Regions from separate parts of the Bacillus sp. AK124 genome, predicted to be linked through region 2. Evidence: riboswitches for the same ligand, from Rfam matches in the RefSeq annotation. Region 2 holds a riboswitch; each other region holds the start of a gene.
What was found. A riboswitch is a leader RNA that binds a small molecule or an ion and turns the genes downstream of it on or off. The one in region 2 is predicted to bind S-adenosylmethionine.
Positions count from the first base shown of each region.

Region 1: linked by a shared signal. The riboswitch ahead of M1E06_RS14915 (methionine biosynthesis PLP-dependent protein) and the one ahead of metK (methionine adenosyltransferase) in region 2 are both predicted to bind S-adenosylmethionine.
Region 3: linked by a shared signal. The riboswitch ahead of M1E06_RS15425 (bifunctional homocysteine S-methyltransferase/methylenetetrahydrofolate reductase) and the one ahead of metK (methionine adenosyltransferase) in region 2 are both predicted to bind S-adenosylmethionine.

Region 1 covers NZ_CP096378.1:2,961,695-2,965,899, reverse strand. Annotated here, with positions in the region: gene M1E06_RS14935 (esterase family protein) at 1-52, opposite strand, end outside; gene M1E06_RS14930 (helix-hairpin-helix domain-containing protein) at 164-619, opposite strand; gene M1E06_RS14925 (DinB family protein) at 631-1,119, opposite strand; gene M1E06_RS14920 (helix-turn-helix transcriptional regulator) at 1,200-2,147, opposite strand; SAM riboswitch class I at 2,275-2,391, shown strand; gene M1E06_RS14915 (methionine biosynthesis PLP-dependent protein) at 2,457-3,581, shown strand; gene metC (cystathionine beta-lyase) at 3,571-4,205, shown strand, end outside.
Region 2 covers NZ_CP096378.1:1,095,219-1,099,423, reverse strand. Annotated here, with positions in the region: gene asnB (asparagine synthase (glutamine-hydrolyzing)) at 1-1,041, opposite strand, end outside; gene metK (methionine adenosyltransferase) at 1,186-2,388, opposite strand; SAM riboswitch class I at 2,779-2,916, opposite strand; gene pckA (phosphoenolpyruvate carboxykinase (ATP)) at 3,111-4,205, shown strand, end outside.
Region 3 covers NZ_CP096378.1:3,050,120-3,054,324, reverse strand. Annotated here, with positions in the region: gene metH (methionine synthase) at 1-783, opposite strand, end outside; gene M1E06_RS15425 (bifunctional homocysteine S-methyltransferase/methylenetetrahydrofolate reductase) at 776-2,605, opposite strand; SAM riboswitch class I at 2,684-2,795, opposite strand; gene M1E06_RS15420 (YajQ family cyclic di-GMP-binding protein) at 2,873-3,364, opposite strand; partial or broken gene M1E06_RS15415 (CvfB family protein) at 3,505-4,205, shown strand, end outside.

The DNA.
Region 1 (4,205 bases), 1.9 Mb from region 2:
GCTCTTCCGAAAAAAGCTTCTTCTCCTGAATGACTCCTGTTTTCATAGCCAAGATGAATTCCTCCAGAAATAATGTTTGTGAACGTTTCCATTCATTTTAACACGAAATTCTCTTGTGAAAGAAGCGAAAAGGGCTGCCGAACTGTTCGGCAGCCGTGATTTTTTATGTCCGTTTTTTTTCGTACCAGGGCGTTGACGGTCTATCCGGAGGGTATCCGCAGCGTTCGCGGTACATTTTTCTTTCCTCTGTGAAATCCCACCAGCTTTTAGCGCTTTCGGGATCGTTGGCGTAATGGACGATGCATCGCAGCGCATCTTCTGCACAAGGATCTTCCCAGTAGCCTTTCAGTTTTTCGAGGCGGATGATCAAATCCGCACCTGATTCATGCTTGATGTCGCCAAGGGAATAGTAGCCCAGGTCAACGGCGCACTGCGCCATTTTCGGCCCGATGGAAGGAGCGGTTTGAAACTGGGCGAGCGCCTTGATGTATGCGGCGCGCTCCAAAGACGAACCGAGCGTATGTGCAAGGACGGACAGATCCATATATGCCGTGTTTTTTATTTTTACCTTGGCTGTCCTTAAGTTTGACCGTTCTTTTTTTGTCAGAGGCAGCTTCATATGAACACCTTTTAAAGATACAGATCGAACATGTTGACGTCATAGCCGAGCTGTTTTAAATAATTAAACAGCTGGGCCCTGTGATGGAAGACGTGGGTGAGCGTTTCCGTCAGCCAGCGGCTTTGGGTCATCCCTTCATCAAGGTAAAACGGCTTTGTTTTTTTCGTCAAAAATTCCTCGTCGGAGAGGGAAGTCATATACGTTTGAAAAGCGGCGAATCCTTTCTGCATCGCTTCAGCCATTTGGTCAGCCGACTGCAATGCACTATACTTCTTTTCAATTCGGGAGATGGCGGCCTCTTCCTTTTCCTGCATGATAGCCATGTCGGCTTCTGGGATGGCCGTCAGATGGCTTGCCAGTTCTTTCAGGCTTCGCATGCGGTCGGCGGGCCGGTAAGACCAGTCAGATTCCTTCACTTTTTTCAGAAGATGACACGTGGAGCGGATGCCCGTCTCCATCTCGTGGAACAAATCGCTCCGCAGGGCTTGAACTTGATTCATTTGCTTCATCCTTTCCATTTGGCATTATTCTAAAAGTATCACCTAATCCTGACAGGCTTTGTCACGATTCTAAAAAAAAGTCAGTCGTACCTTGCTAAAATGTCAGAAGCCTTTCGTTTCAGCTGAAGCTTGATTTCCGCGGGTTCTTTGACAGTTGCCTCAGTGCCGAGGTTCCACAAAAGTTCCCCGAAATACTCAAGTTCTGGTCTGGGGAGGTTTGCATCGATCGCCCCCGTCCCGTCATCCCGCATGGTGAGGATCTTGAATAAGTCCACATCAGCCGCAGCCCGCCTGGCTCCTCTGCGTGTCAGTTCCGCTTGCAGCCGCACCGGTTCAGAGCACTCGCTCTCCGAATGTTTGATCCAGCTGAGAACCGATCGATAGGGAAGCTGGCGGGCCAGCGGGCTGGCCGCTTTTTCCGCCCGAAGGATGCGGTCGGCGCGGAACAGTCTGAACGCCTGCCTTTTAAAGCAATAGGCCGGACAGTACCAGAAGCCGTTCCAGCTGAACAAGCCGATGGGCTGGATGGATCTCTCCGCGCAATCGTCTGTTCCGTCATAAACGACCGTCAAAACGGATTGATTGATGGCTGCATCAAGAAGCGTTTCTAAATGTTCGGCGGCTTTTGGACGATGCGGATTCCAGAACACGATTCTGTCTTTCATCGCATCAATCCGCTCCTGTGTTTCCACGGGAAGGTGGCGGTAGAACTTTTTTAAAACCATCCGCGTTTCCGCATCAAAGGGAAGCGATCCGAAAAACTGCAGAGATTGATACGCGAAAAACATAGCCGCCGCCTCTGATTGTGTAAAAAAGAGCGGCGGAAGCACAGGTTCATTCAGCAAATAATAGCCTCCGTTCGCGCCTGTTTCAGAATAGATCGGGACGCCGAGCGCGCTCAGCTCGTCCAGATCGCGGAGAATCGTGCGGTAGGAAACCCCGAATTCTGCTGCGAGCTCCCCGGCCGTAAATTTTCGTTTTGTATGAACGGTCATCATCAATTCGATTAATCGCTCTGTTTTTGGCATCTGATTCCTCCGGTTCCGTCGTTTGGTTTCATCATACCATGTTCAATATGAGGAAAGATTTAAAAATGACCCTTGAAAAATGTCTTGACTTAGGTTAAAGTAAAGAACAATCAGAAAATTGAAGAGATTCTTATCACGAGAGGTGGAGGGACTGGCCCTTTGAAACCTCAGCAACCGGTCTGCACTGACGATGTCAGTGTACCAAGGTGCTAAATCCAGCAAGCAGATGCTTGGAAGATAAGAAGAAGCGCATAATCCCCCTTCTTCTTATGAAGAAGGGGTTTTTTATTTTTAAAAGGATGGTGTCATATGACTGAACATGTACAAACAACGCTGGCGCAAATCGGCAACCGCAGTGATGAAATAACGGGAACTGTCAATCCTCCCGTTTATTTCTCTTCTGCGTACAGGCACAAAGGGATCGGGGAATCCACAGGGTTTGATTACATTCGCACAAAAAATCCGACAAGACAGCTTGTTGAAGATGCAATCGCGAAACTCGAAGGGGGAACGCGCGGCTTTGCGTTCAGTTCCGGTATGGCTGCCATTCAGACGATCATGGCTCTGTTTCAAAGCGGGGATGAGCTCATCGTTTCGTCCGATTTATATGGGGGAACGTACCGCCTTTTTGAAAACGAATGGAAGAAATACGGACTTCGCTTTTTCTACGACGATTTTTCAGACGAAGACTGTATCAAGTCGAAAATCACGAACAATACAAAGGCACTGTTTGTAGAAACGCCGACAAATCCGCTCATGCAGGAAGCTGATATTCAAAAAATCGCGCAAATCGCCAAAGAGCACGACTTGCTGCTCATTGTTGACAATACGTTCTATACACCGGTTCTGCAAAAGCCGATTGAGCTCGGCGCTGATCTTGTCATTCACAGCGCGACGAAGTATTTGGGCGGTCATAACGATCTTTTGGCGGGGCTTGTCGTTGCAAAAGGCGAAGAGCTGTCTGAGGAAATGTTCCAGCACCAAAACGCCATCGGCGCGGTTTTATCGCCGTTCGATTCATGGCTCTTAATGAGAGGGATGAAGACGCTCGCTCTCAGGATGAGACAGCATCAGGAAAACGCGCGGGAACTTGCGGCCTTTTTGGAAGAGCAGGAGGAAATTGCCGATGTTCTTTATCCGGGAAAAGGCGGCATGCTGTCATTCCGCGTTCAAAAAGAAGAATGGGTTAATCCGTTGCTGAAAAATCTCAAGACGATCTGTTTCGCCGAAAGCCTCGGCGGAGTCGAAAGCTTCATCACCTATCCGGCGACACAGACCCATATGGATATCCCGGAAGACATCCGAATTGCAAACGGCGTCTGCAACAGACTTCTGCGCTTTTCAGTCGGAATCGAACACGTCTCCGATTTAAAGCAGGATCTAAAAGCTGCGCTGGAAAAAGTAAAAGGGGAGGCGGTTCCGCATGAGTCATGAAAACTGGACGCTTGAAACACGGCTTGTTCATAACCAAAATAAAACGGACGGAGCAACCGGAGCCGTCAGCGTGCCGATCCAGCACGCCTCAACCTTTCATCAAGGCTCTTTTGACAAATTCGGCGAATATGACTACAGCCGGTCAGGAACACCGACAAGAACGGCGCTTGAAGACACGATAGCCGAGCTTGAGGGAGGGACGAGGGGATTTGCTTTTTCATCCGGAATGGCCGCGATTTCCACCGCCTTTCTGCTTTTGTCAAAGGGCGATCACGTGCTTGTCACAAAAGATGTGTACGGCGGCACTTACCGGATGATTACGGAAGTGCTGAGCCGCTTCGGGATTGAACATACTTTCGTCGATATGACGGATTTAAATGAAATTGCTTTAAACATAAGGGAAAATACAAAAGTCATCTACCTTGAAACACCGTCAAATCCGACGCTCGGCATTACGGATATCAGAGGCGTCGTCAAGCTTGCCAAGGCGCACGGCTGTCTGACGTTTCTTGACAACACGTTTATGACCCCGGCGCTGCAGCGGCCGCTCGAGCTCGGCGTCGATGTTGTGCTACACAGCGCGACGAAGTTTTTAAGCGGACACAGCGACGTATTATCAGGACT
Region 2 (4,205 bases):
AAAATACAAAGGAATTGCAGCAGGGTCTGCCAACGGATCATCCAGATGCCAGACGATCTTTGGAAGCTCGTTCATATATTCTTCAGGGGAAATGATCGCGCTGAAGTTCTCCACGCCGACCCTATCAGCGGTTTCTTTCGCAACGTCAACTTCGCTGAAGCCTTCATGTTCAAAGCCGACAGAGAACGTTTTTAAGTTGGGATGAAATTGCTTTGCCACCGACACGATAAAAGAAGAGTCGATGCCTCCGGAAAGGAAGGAACCTACAGGTACATCGCTTCGCATATGGACTTTTACGGAATCAAAGATCGCGTCTCTTACTTCCTGAACAAGCTTGTCTTCTTCGGTCTGAACAGGCTTGAATTGAACTTTCCAGTATGTTTTAAATTGAATATCCTCGCCCGGGCGGACAGTAAACTGATGGCCCGGTTCTACTTTTTGCACCTTTTTGTCAAGCGTCTCAGGCTCTGGTACAAATTGGAATGACGTATACTGCTGAAGCGCTTTTTCATTCAATTCCAAATCGGCATCAACAGCCATCAGGCTCTTTCTTTCTGACGCAAAATAAACATGGCCGTCCGTTTTCGTAAAATAGAGCGGCTTAATGCCGAACGGATCGCGCGCTCCGTATAGGAGCTGTTCTTTTTTATCCCAGATTAAAAAAGCAAACATTCCGCGCAGCTTGGAAGCAGCTTCCTGTTTGTAGTGGCGGTAAGTCGCAAGCAAAACTTCCGTATCTGAATCGGTTTTGAACTCGTATCCTTTTGAAATAAGTTCGTCTTTCAGTTCTATATAGTTATAGATTTCTCCATTAAAAATAATCCAATAGGAATCATCTTCATAAGACAGAGGCTGTCCTCCGTTTTCCACATCGATGATGCTGAGCCTTCTAAATCCGAAGCCTACATGCTCATCATGATAGTACCCATCATCGTCCGGACCGCGGTGTACAATCATTTCATTCATTTGTTTAATCAGTTCTTCCTGGGCTGCTGTCTCGGATGATGGGCGATGATTGAATACCCCTACAAATCCACACATAGTATTGCCTCCGATTTTTTAAATTTCGTGCAGAAATCAAAGTCTGCTTCTTGATTAGACAAGTGTTTAAAGAAAAACGTTTCACATCCGCCCGCTTTTTGCCATCGAAAAACAAAGCCGCTTATGAAAGCGGCTATGCGGTTGTTATTCTCCTAATGCATCTTTCTTCAGCTGATCTGCTTTGTCTGTGCGCTCCCAAGGCAGATCGAGGTCGAGGCGGCCGAAATGTCCGTAAGCTGCCGTTTGTTTGTAAATCGGACGGCGAAGATCGAGCATTTTAATAATGCCGGCAGGTCTTAGATCAAAGTTTTTGCGAACCACTTCGATCAATGTTTCTTCACTGGCTTTGCCTGTACCGAATGTATCGATTGAAATGGATACCGGCTGTGCGACACCGATCGCGTAGGCAAGCTGCACTTCACAGGAATCAGCAAGGCCTGCGGCGACGATATTTTTCGCTACATATCTCGCAGCATAAGCTGCAGATCTATCAACCTTTGTCGCATCCTTACCGGAAAACGCTCCGCCGCCGTGACGGGCATATCCGCCATAGGTGTCAACGATGATTTTGCGTCCTGTTAAACCGGCATCCCCCTGCGGTCCTCCGATAACAAAACGGCCCGTAGGATTAATGAAGTACTTCGTGTTTTCATCGATCAGCTCTTTTGGCACTACCGGGTTGATGACATGCTCTTTCAGATTGCGCTGAATTTGTTCAAGCGAAATCTCAGGGTGATGCTGAGTCGAAATGACAATTGTATCGATGCGAATCGGCTTGTTGTTCTCATCATACTCAACAGTTACCTGTGTCTTTCCGTCCGGACGAAGATACGGCAGAATTTCCTCTTTGCGGACTTCTGTCAAACGGCGAGACAATTTATGAGCAAGCGAAATCGGCAGAGGCATAAGTTCCTTTGTTTCGTTGCAGGCAAAACCGAACATTAAACCTTGGTCTCCGGCTCCGATCGCTTCAATTTCAGCGTCGCTCATTGCTCCTTCACGCGCTTCAAGCGCCTGGTCGACTCCCATTGCAATATCTGGCGACTGTTCATCTATAGACGTTAAGACCGCGCAAGTTTCGGCATCAAAACCGTATTTTGCACGTGTGTAGCCAATTTCTTTAATCGTTTCGCGGACTGTTTTCGGAATATCGACGTAAGTGGACGTCGTGATTTCACCGCTTACCAGCACCAATCCGGTTGTCACAGATGTTTCACAGGCAACGCGGGCATTCGGATCTTTCTTTAAAATTTCGTCTAATATACTATCCGAAATCTGGTCGCAAATTTTGTCCGGATGTCCCTCCGTAACTGACTCTGATGTAAATAACCGACGGTTTTTGCTCATTTATGTTTCCTCCTGTATATGAAGATCAGCCGTGATCTTAAGTATGATACGGATCTCGTCCCTCTTGATTATATGACGATACTCGGGCTTCATACGCTCTCGTTTTGAAACAATTTCCATATGCTATTCTTGACGAGATTCTAAGTCAAAATTCCTCTTAATAGAATTTTTCCTGACTGGCTGCCCGGCTAGACCTTTCACGTCCTGTGAAAAACGCCCAGTACCTTCCTCCTGCTTGATACTCGGCTAAAACCTTTCACGTCCTGTGAAAAACGCCGAGTACCTTCCTCCTGAAGGCAGTTTTTTTAGCAATTTTTGGATCTCGATTTATGCAATAAAAAAACCTTTTCCTATTCGCTGAGGAAAGGGTCTGGTATTGCGTGCCTTTCACTCTTATCGCTCAAGGTATTGAACACCTTGCATCAGGTTAGCACCGTAGTTGTCTCAGAAACTGTTTTTTTCCATTAATAAGAGAAACCGGTTGCTGGGTTTCATTGGGCCTGTCCCTCCACCAGCTCGGGATAAGAGTATCCGCTCAATGAAATATCTTATCTTAAAATGGCTTGTTATGTCAATATCGGCCGCAATAAATTTAAACTTGTCTTTCGAGAAAAAACCCGAACGAAAAATGAAGAAACGGTATAGACTATAAGAGTAAATGTGTTATACTAATTCTACATTAATGTTATACACATTAAAAAACACGCAAAGGAAGGTTTTTTATGAATTCTGTAGATTTAACAACTGACTTACAAACGTTATTAATGGGCGAAAACGTTCAGCTGAACTTGTCCGTTCCCCTTTTGGTTGAAAAAGTCCTTGAACGCAAAGAAGGAGTCTTAACATCTTCCGGAGCCGTGCGGGCTACAACCGGTACATACACCGGCCGCTCGCCAAAAGACAAATTCATTGTGGAAGAAGCGAGCACAAAGGACAAAATCGATTGGGGCGCAGTAAACCAGCCGATTTCAGAAGCCGCCTTTGACCGGCTGTACACAAAAGTGCTCAGCTATTTAAAGGAACGCGATGAATTGTATGTATTTGAAGGGTTTGCAGGAGCAGACGAAAAATACCGGCTTCCGATTACAGTTGTCAACGAGTTCGCCTGGCACAACCTGTTTGCAAGACAGTTGTTCATCAGACCTGAAGAACATGATAAAAAACCTGAAGAACAGCCGTTTACGATTCTTTCCGCTCCGCATTTCAAAGCCGATTCGCTCATTGACGGGACCAGATCTGAAACATTTATCATCGTGTCGTTTGAAAAGCGTACGATTTTAATCGGAGGCACCGAATATGCCGGCGAGATGAAAAAATCGATTTTTTCTATTATGAATTATCTTCTTCCTGAACAAAACATTTTACCGATGCACTGTTCGGCAAACATTGGCGAGGAAGGCGGAACAGCTCTCTTCTTCGGATTGTCAGGCACAGGCAAAACGACGCTTTCCGCCGATCCGAAACGGAAGCTGATCGGTGACGACGAACACGGCTGGTCCAGCACAGGCGTTTTCAACATTGAAGGAGGCTGCTACGCCAAGTGCATTAACTTAAGCAAAGAAAAAGAACCGCAGATTTACAATGCGATCCGCTTCGGTTCCGTTCTTGAAAATGTCGTGGTTGACGGCAAAACCGGGGAGCCGGACTATTCCGACGCATTCTATACGGAAAACACGAGAGCGGCTTACCCGATTGATGCGATTGACAACATCGTCAAGCCGAGCATCGCAGCACACCCGCAGACCATTGTATTTCTGACGGCAGATGCTTTCGGCGTGCTTCCTCCGATCAGCAAGTTAACGAAAGAACAAGCCATG
Region 3 (4,205 bases), 2.0 Mb from region 2:
TTGTCCCTCCTCATCGGGGAGGCCGGCATTCGGATAGCAGCTGACGGCCGTCCTCGCAAGGGAAGAAAGGGTTCTGATGTGATCTGTCATAAATTCCGGGCCCGTCGCGCAATTTAAACCGACGCTGACCGGCTTCATATGCTCGAGTGAGATATAGAACGATTCGATATCCTGGCCGGCCAGTGTCGTGCCCATCGGTTCGATCGTGCCTGATACCATGAGGGGAAGGGTTTTGTCGGTTTTTTCGAAGGCTTGCCTGATGCCGATAAAGCCCGCTTTAACGTTCAGCATATCCTGGCTCGTTTCGAGCAGCAAGAGGTCGGCTCCCCCTGTGATCAGCGCTCTTGCCTGTTCCTCGTAATTATCGATCAGCTCGTCAAAGGTCGTGCCGCCGGTGACGGAAAGGGTTTTTGTCGTCGGACCCATCGCGCCGGCGACAAACCTTGGCCATTCAGGTGTGGAAAACTTTTCGGCGGCCGCTTTGGCGAGTTTGACTGAAGCGAGGTTGACTTCATAGGCGCGCTGCCCGAGGTCGTACTCGTCCAGAACGAGCCGTGTGGCTCCGAATGTATTGGTTTCGATGATATCGGCTTTAGCGGCCAGATAGGCTTCGTGGATGCCCTGAATGATATGAGGTGCCGTGATGCTTAGAAATTCATTGCACCCTTCATAGGCCTCGCCGCCGAAGTCAGCGGCGGACAAACCGGCATTCTGGATCATCGTTCCCATCGCACCGTCAAGGACGAGGATTTTTTTCTTCAGCTGGTCATTGATGTTAGACATTTGTTTTCTCCTTTTCTTTCTGGTGGATATATGCCGTCAGTTCGGCGGTTAAATCAGACCGCAAAAACGGTGTGATCAGATAAATGCCGTTGAACAGGTCGCACGCCGCATCAAGCAGGGAGCGGGCGATCGCGAGCCCTTCCTCGGCCTGTTTTTGTTTGTCATTTCCCGCCAGCGCCATCTTTTCGCGGATTGAATCGGACAGTTTGATGCCGGGGATTTCGTTGTGGATGAATTCCGCGTTGCGGCTGCTGGTCAGCGGCATGACGCCGATATAGATCGGTGTTTCAAGATGCTTTGTTTCTTCGTGGATTTTGATGAGCTGCTCCTCTGAATAGACAGGCTGGGAAATGAAATAGTCTGCGCCGCAGGCGATTTTTTTCTCAAGCCGTTTCACCGCTTTGTCAATGTGTCTGACATTCGGATTGAAGGCGGCCGCCACTGAGAAATTTGTTTTCTTGCCGAGCGGTTTACCTGAATATGACAAGCCTTCGTTAAACTGTTTGATCAGGCTGATCAAATCGAACGATGTCAGATCATAGACGGAAGTCGCTCCCGGAAAGTCGCCGATTTTCGACGGATCGCCGGTAATCGCCAGCACGTCTGACAGCCCCAGTGTATCGAGCCCCATTAGATGGGACTGCAGGCCGATCAGGTTGCGGTCTCTGCATGTAATATGGATCAGCGACCTCATATCGAGGCGCTGTTTTAAGAGCGCGCCGCAGGCGACATTGCTGATCCTCGGTGTGGCAAGCGAGTTGTCCGCCAATGTCAGTGCATCGATTCCGGCTGATTGAAGCTCTTTAGCGGCGTGCAAAAATTTCTCAAAGTTTAATTGTTTTGGAGGATCGAGTTCGACGATAATGGACCGTTTTTGCTTGGCCAGATCGTCGAGAACGGGCTCTGTCCTTTCGTTTTGAACAGCAAGCGCCGCTTTCTTTCTGATTTTCACGTGTTTTTCGGTGACTGGAGGAAGCCCTTTGACCGCCTCAGCCATCGCCCTGATGTGGTTCGGCGTGGTTCCGCAGCAGCCGCCGATGATCCGTGCGCCTTGATTGCGGAATTCCTCCGCGCTTTCCCTGAAATATTCATCATCTGTCTCATAAACAAGCCTGCCTTCGACAAGGGACGGGAGGCTGCTGTTCGGATAGACGGAAAGATAGGCGTCTTCTAAAAGCGGGACTTCTTCAAGCGCTCTGATCATATGATAAGGGCCGAGGCGGCAGTTGATACCAACGACGTCTGCGCCGAGGGATGCCAGCTGCTTCAGGCCGTCCGCAAGCGGGGTTCCGTCCTGAAGAACGCCCTCTTCGTGCATTGAGACATTCAAAATGATCGGCAGCTCTGTTTCCTTTCTGGCAATCTTTAAAACTTCGCGCGCTTCTTCTAAATCATAATAGGTTTCGAGCAGAAGTCCGTCCGGCTGCTCATTTAACAGAAGATAGAGCTGTTCGCGGAAGCTTCTTTTAATGTCCTCGAGAGAATACGAGTTTTTGTTGAACGTCCGGATTCCGCCGAGCGTACCGAGAACATAAGCAGAACCGGCGGCGGAGCGGGCGAGACGGACCGCTTTTTCGTTGATTTGTTTTGTTTCGTCTTCGAGCCCGTATCTGGACAGCTTGATGAAGTTTGCGCCGTACGTGTTCGTTTGAATAATATCGGCGCCGGCCTGTACATACGCTTCGTGGACGCGTCTCACTTCTTCGGGCTTGGAGATGTTCAGTTCCTCAAAACACCTGTCGATCCCGTAGGAATACAGAAGTGTGCCCATTGCGCCGTCCGCGATTAACGTTTTGCTTTTTATATCCTCCAAAAAACCCATCGTTTTCCCCCTTAAGCATTTTTGATAAACAAAAAAGTCTTCTGTGAAGCAGAAGACTTTTCATCGACATTGTCCGTCTTCTTATCTTCCAAGCAGACTGCTTGCTGGATTTAGCACCTTGGTCATGAATATTCATTCACCGGTTGCTGAGGCTTCATTGGGCCAGTCCCTCTGCCTCTCTTGATAAGAACAGCTATTTAGTTTCTATTGATTACTTTTACTCAATTTACCGAAAATCGGGGGAATAATCAACAGTAAATTAAGAATTTATCGAAAATTTATAAATTGGACATCAATCGGCAGGTCGGCTTCCCTCACCATCGCGATGATTTGCTGAAGGTCGTCTTTATTTTTTCCGGTTACGCGGACTTGATCATCCTGCACTTGCGATTTAACTTTCAGACCCGATTTTTTTATCAGGTTATTGATTTTTTTCGCGTTTTCTTTGTCGATGCCCTGAACTAGTTTTCCGCGCTGTCTGACCGTGCCGCCTGAAGCGTTCTCAAGCTTTGAGTATTCGATGTTTTTCGTCGGGACGTTCCGCTTGATCAGTTTGCCGACAAGCACGTCTTTCAGCTGGTTCATTTTAAATTCGTCGTCCGATACGAGAACGAGCTCGTCTCCTTCGAGTGTGATGCTGCTTTTTGACCCTTTGAAATCATAGCGTGTGCCGATTTCCTTGAGAGCGGTCTGAATTGCGTTTTGAACTTCAGGCAGTTCAACCTTTGAGACGATATCAAATGAGCTTTCTTTCGCCATGTGAAAACCTCCATCCATTTTACTTATGAGTCAATTATAGTAGAATAAGGTGAAACTTCCAATATCGAGCGGTTTGCCTGGCCGCGATCCGGCAATAATTTTAACATTGGAGGAATAATAAGAAAAAGAAAAACAGGCGGATAAGAAAGGAAGAAACAGTATGAAACCAGGACAGCAGCTAACATTGAAAATAGATCATAAAGCCGATTACGGTTACTTTTTGACGGACGGCGAAACGGCGGTCCTTCTGCATCAGAGCGAGATCACGGAGGATATTGAAGATAGAGAAGAGGTCGATGTCTTTTTATATGTCGATCATGAAGATCGCTTGGCGGCTACGATGAGAAAGCCGATGATCAGCGCTGAACAGTACGGCTGGGTGGAAGTCGTTGATGCCGTCAGCGGCATGGGGGTTTTCGTCGATGTCGGGCTCTCGAAGGACGCCCTCGTTGCGACAGAGCATCTCCCGCCGTATGAATCAGTATGGCCGCAAAAAGGGGACAGGCTGTACTGTATGCTGAAAATCACGGGGCACGGAAGGATGTTTGCCAAACCGGCGCCGGAGGATAAGATCAGCGAGCTGTTTAGTGAAGCTTCACCCGGTCTGATGAATAAAGAGCTCACCGGAACGATCTACCGCTTGATCGCATCAGGCTCTTTTATGATTTCCGAAACCGGTATCAGAGGCTTTATCCATTCTTCTGAGCGAAAGGAAGAGCCGAGGCTTGGGGAAAAGCTGACCGCAAGGGTGATCAAAGTAAAAGAAGACGGTTCTGTTAATCTGTCGCTTCTGCCAAGAAAGCAGGATGCCTTATCGGTTGATGCAGAACAAATTTTGACT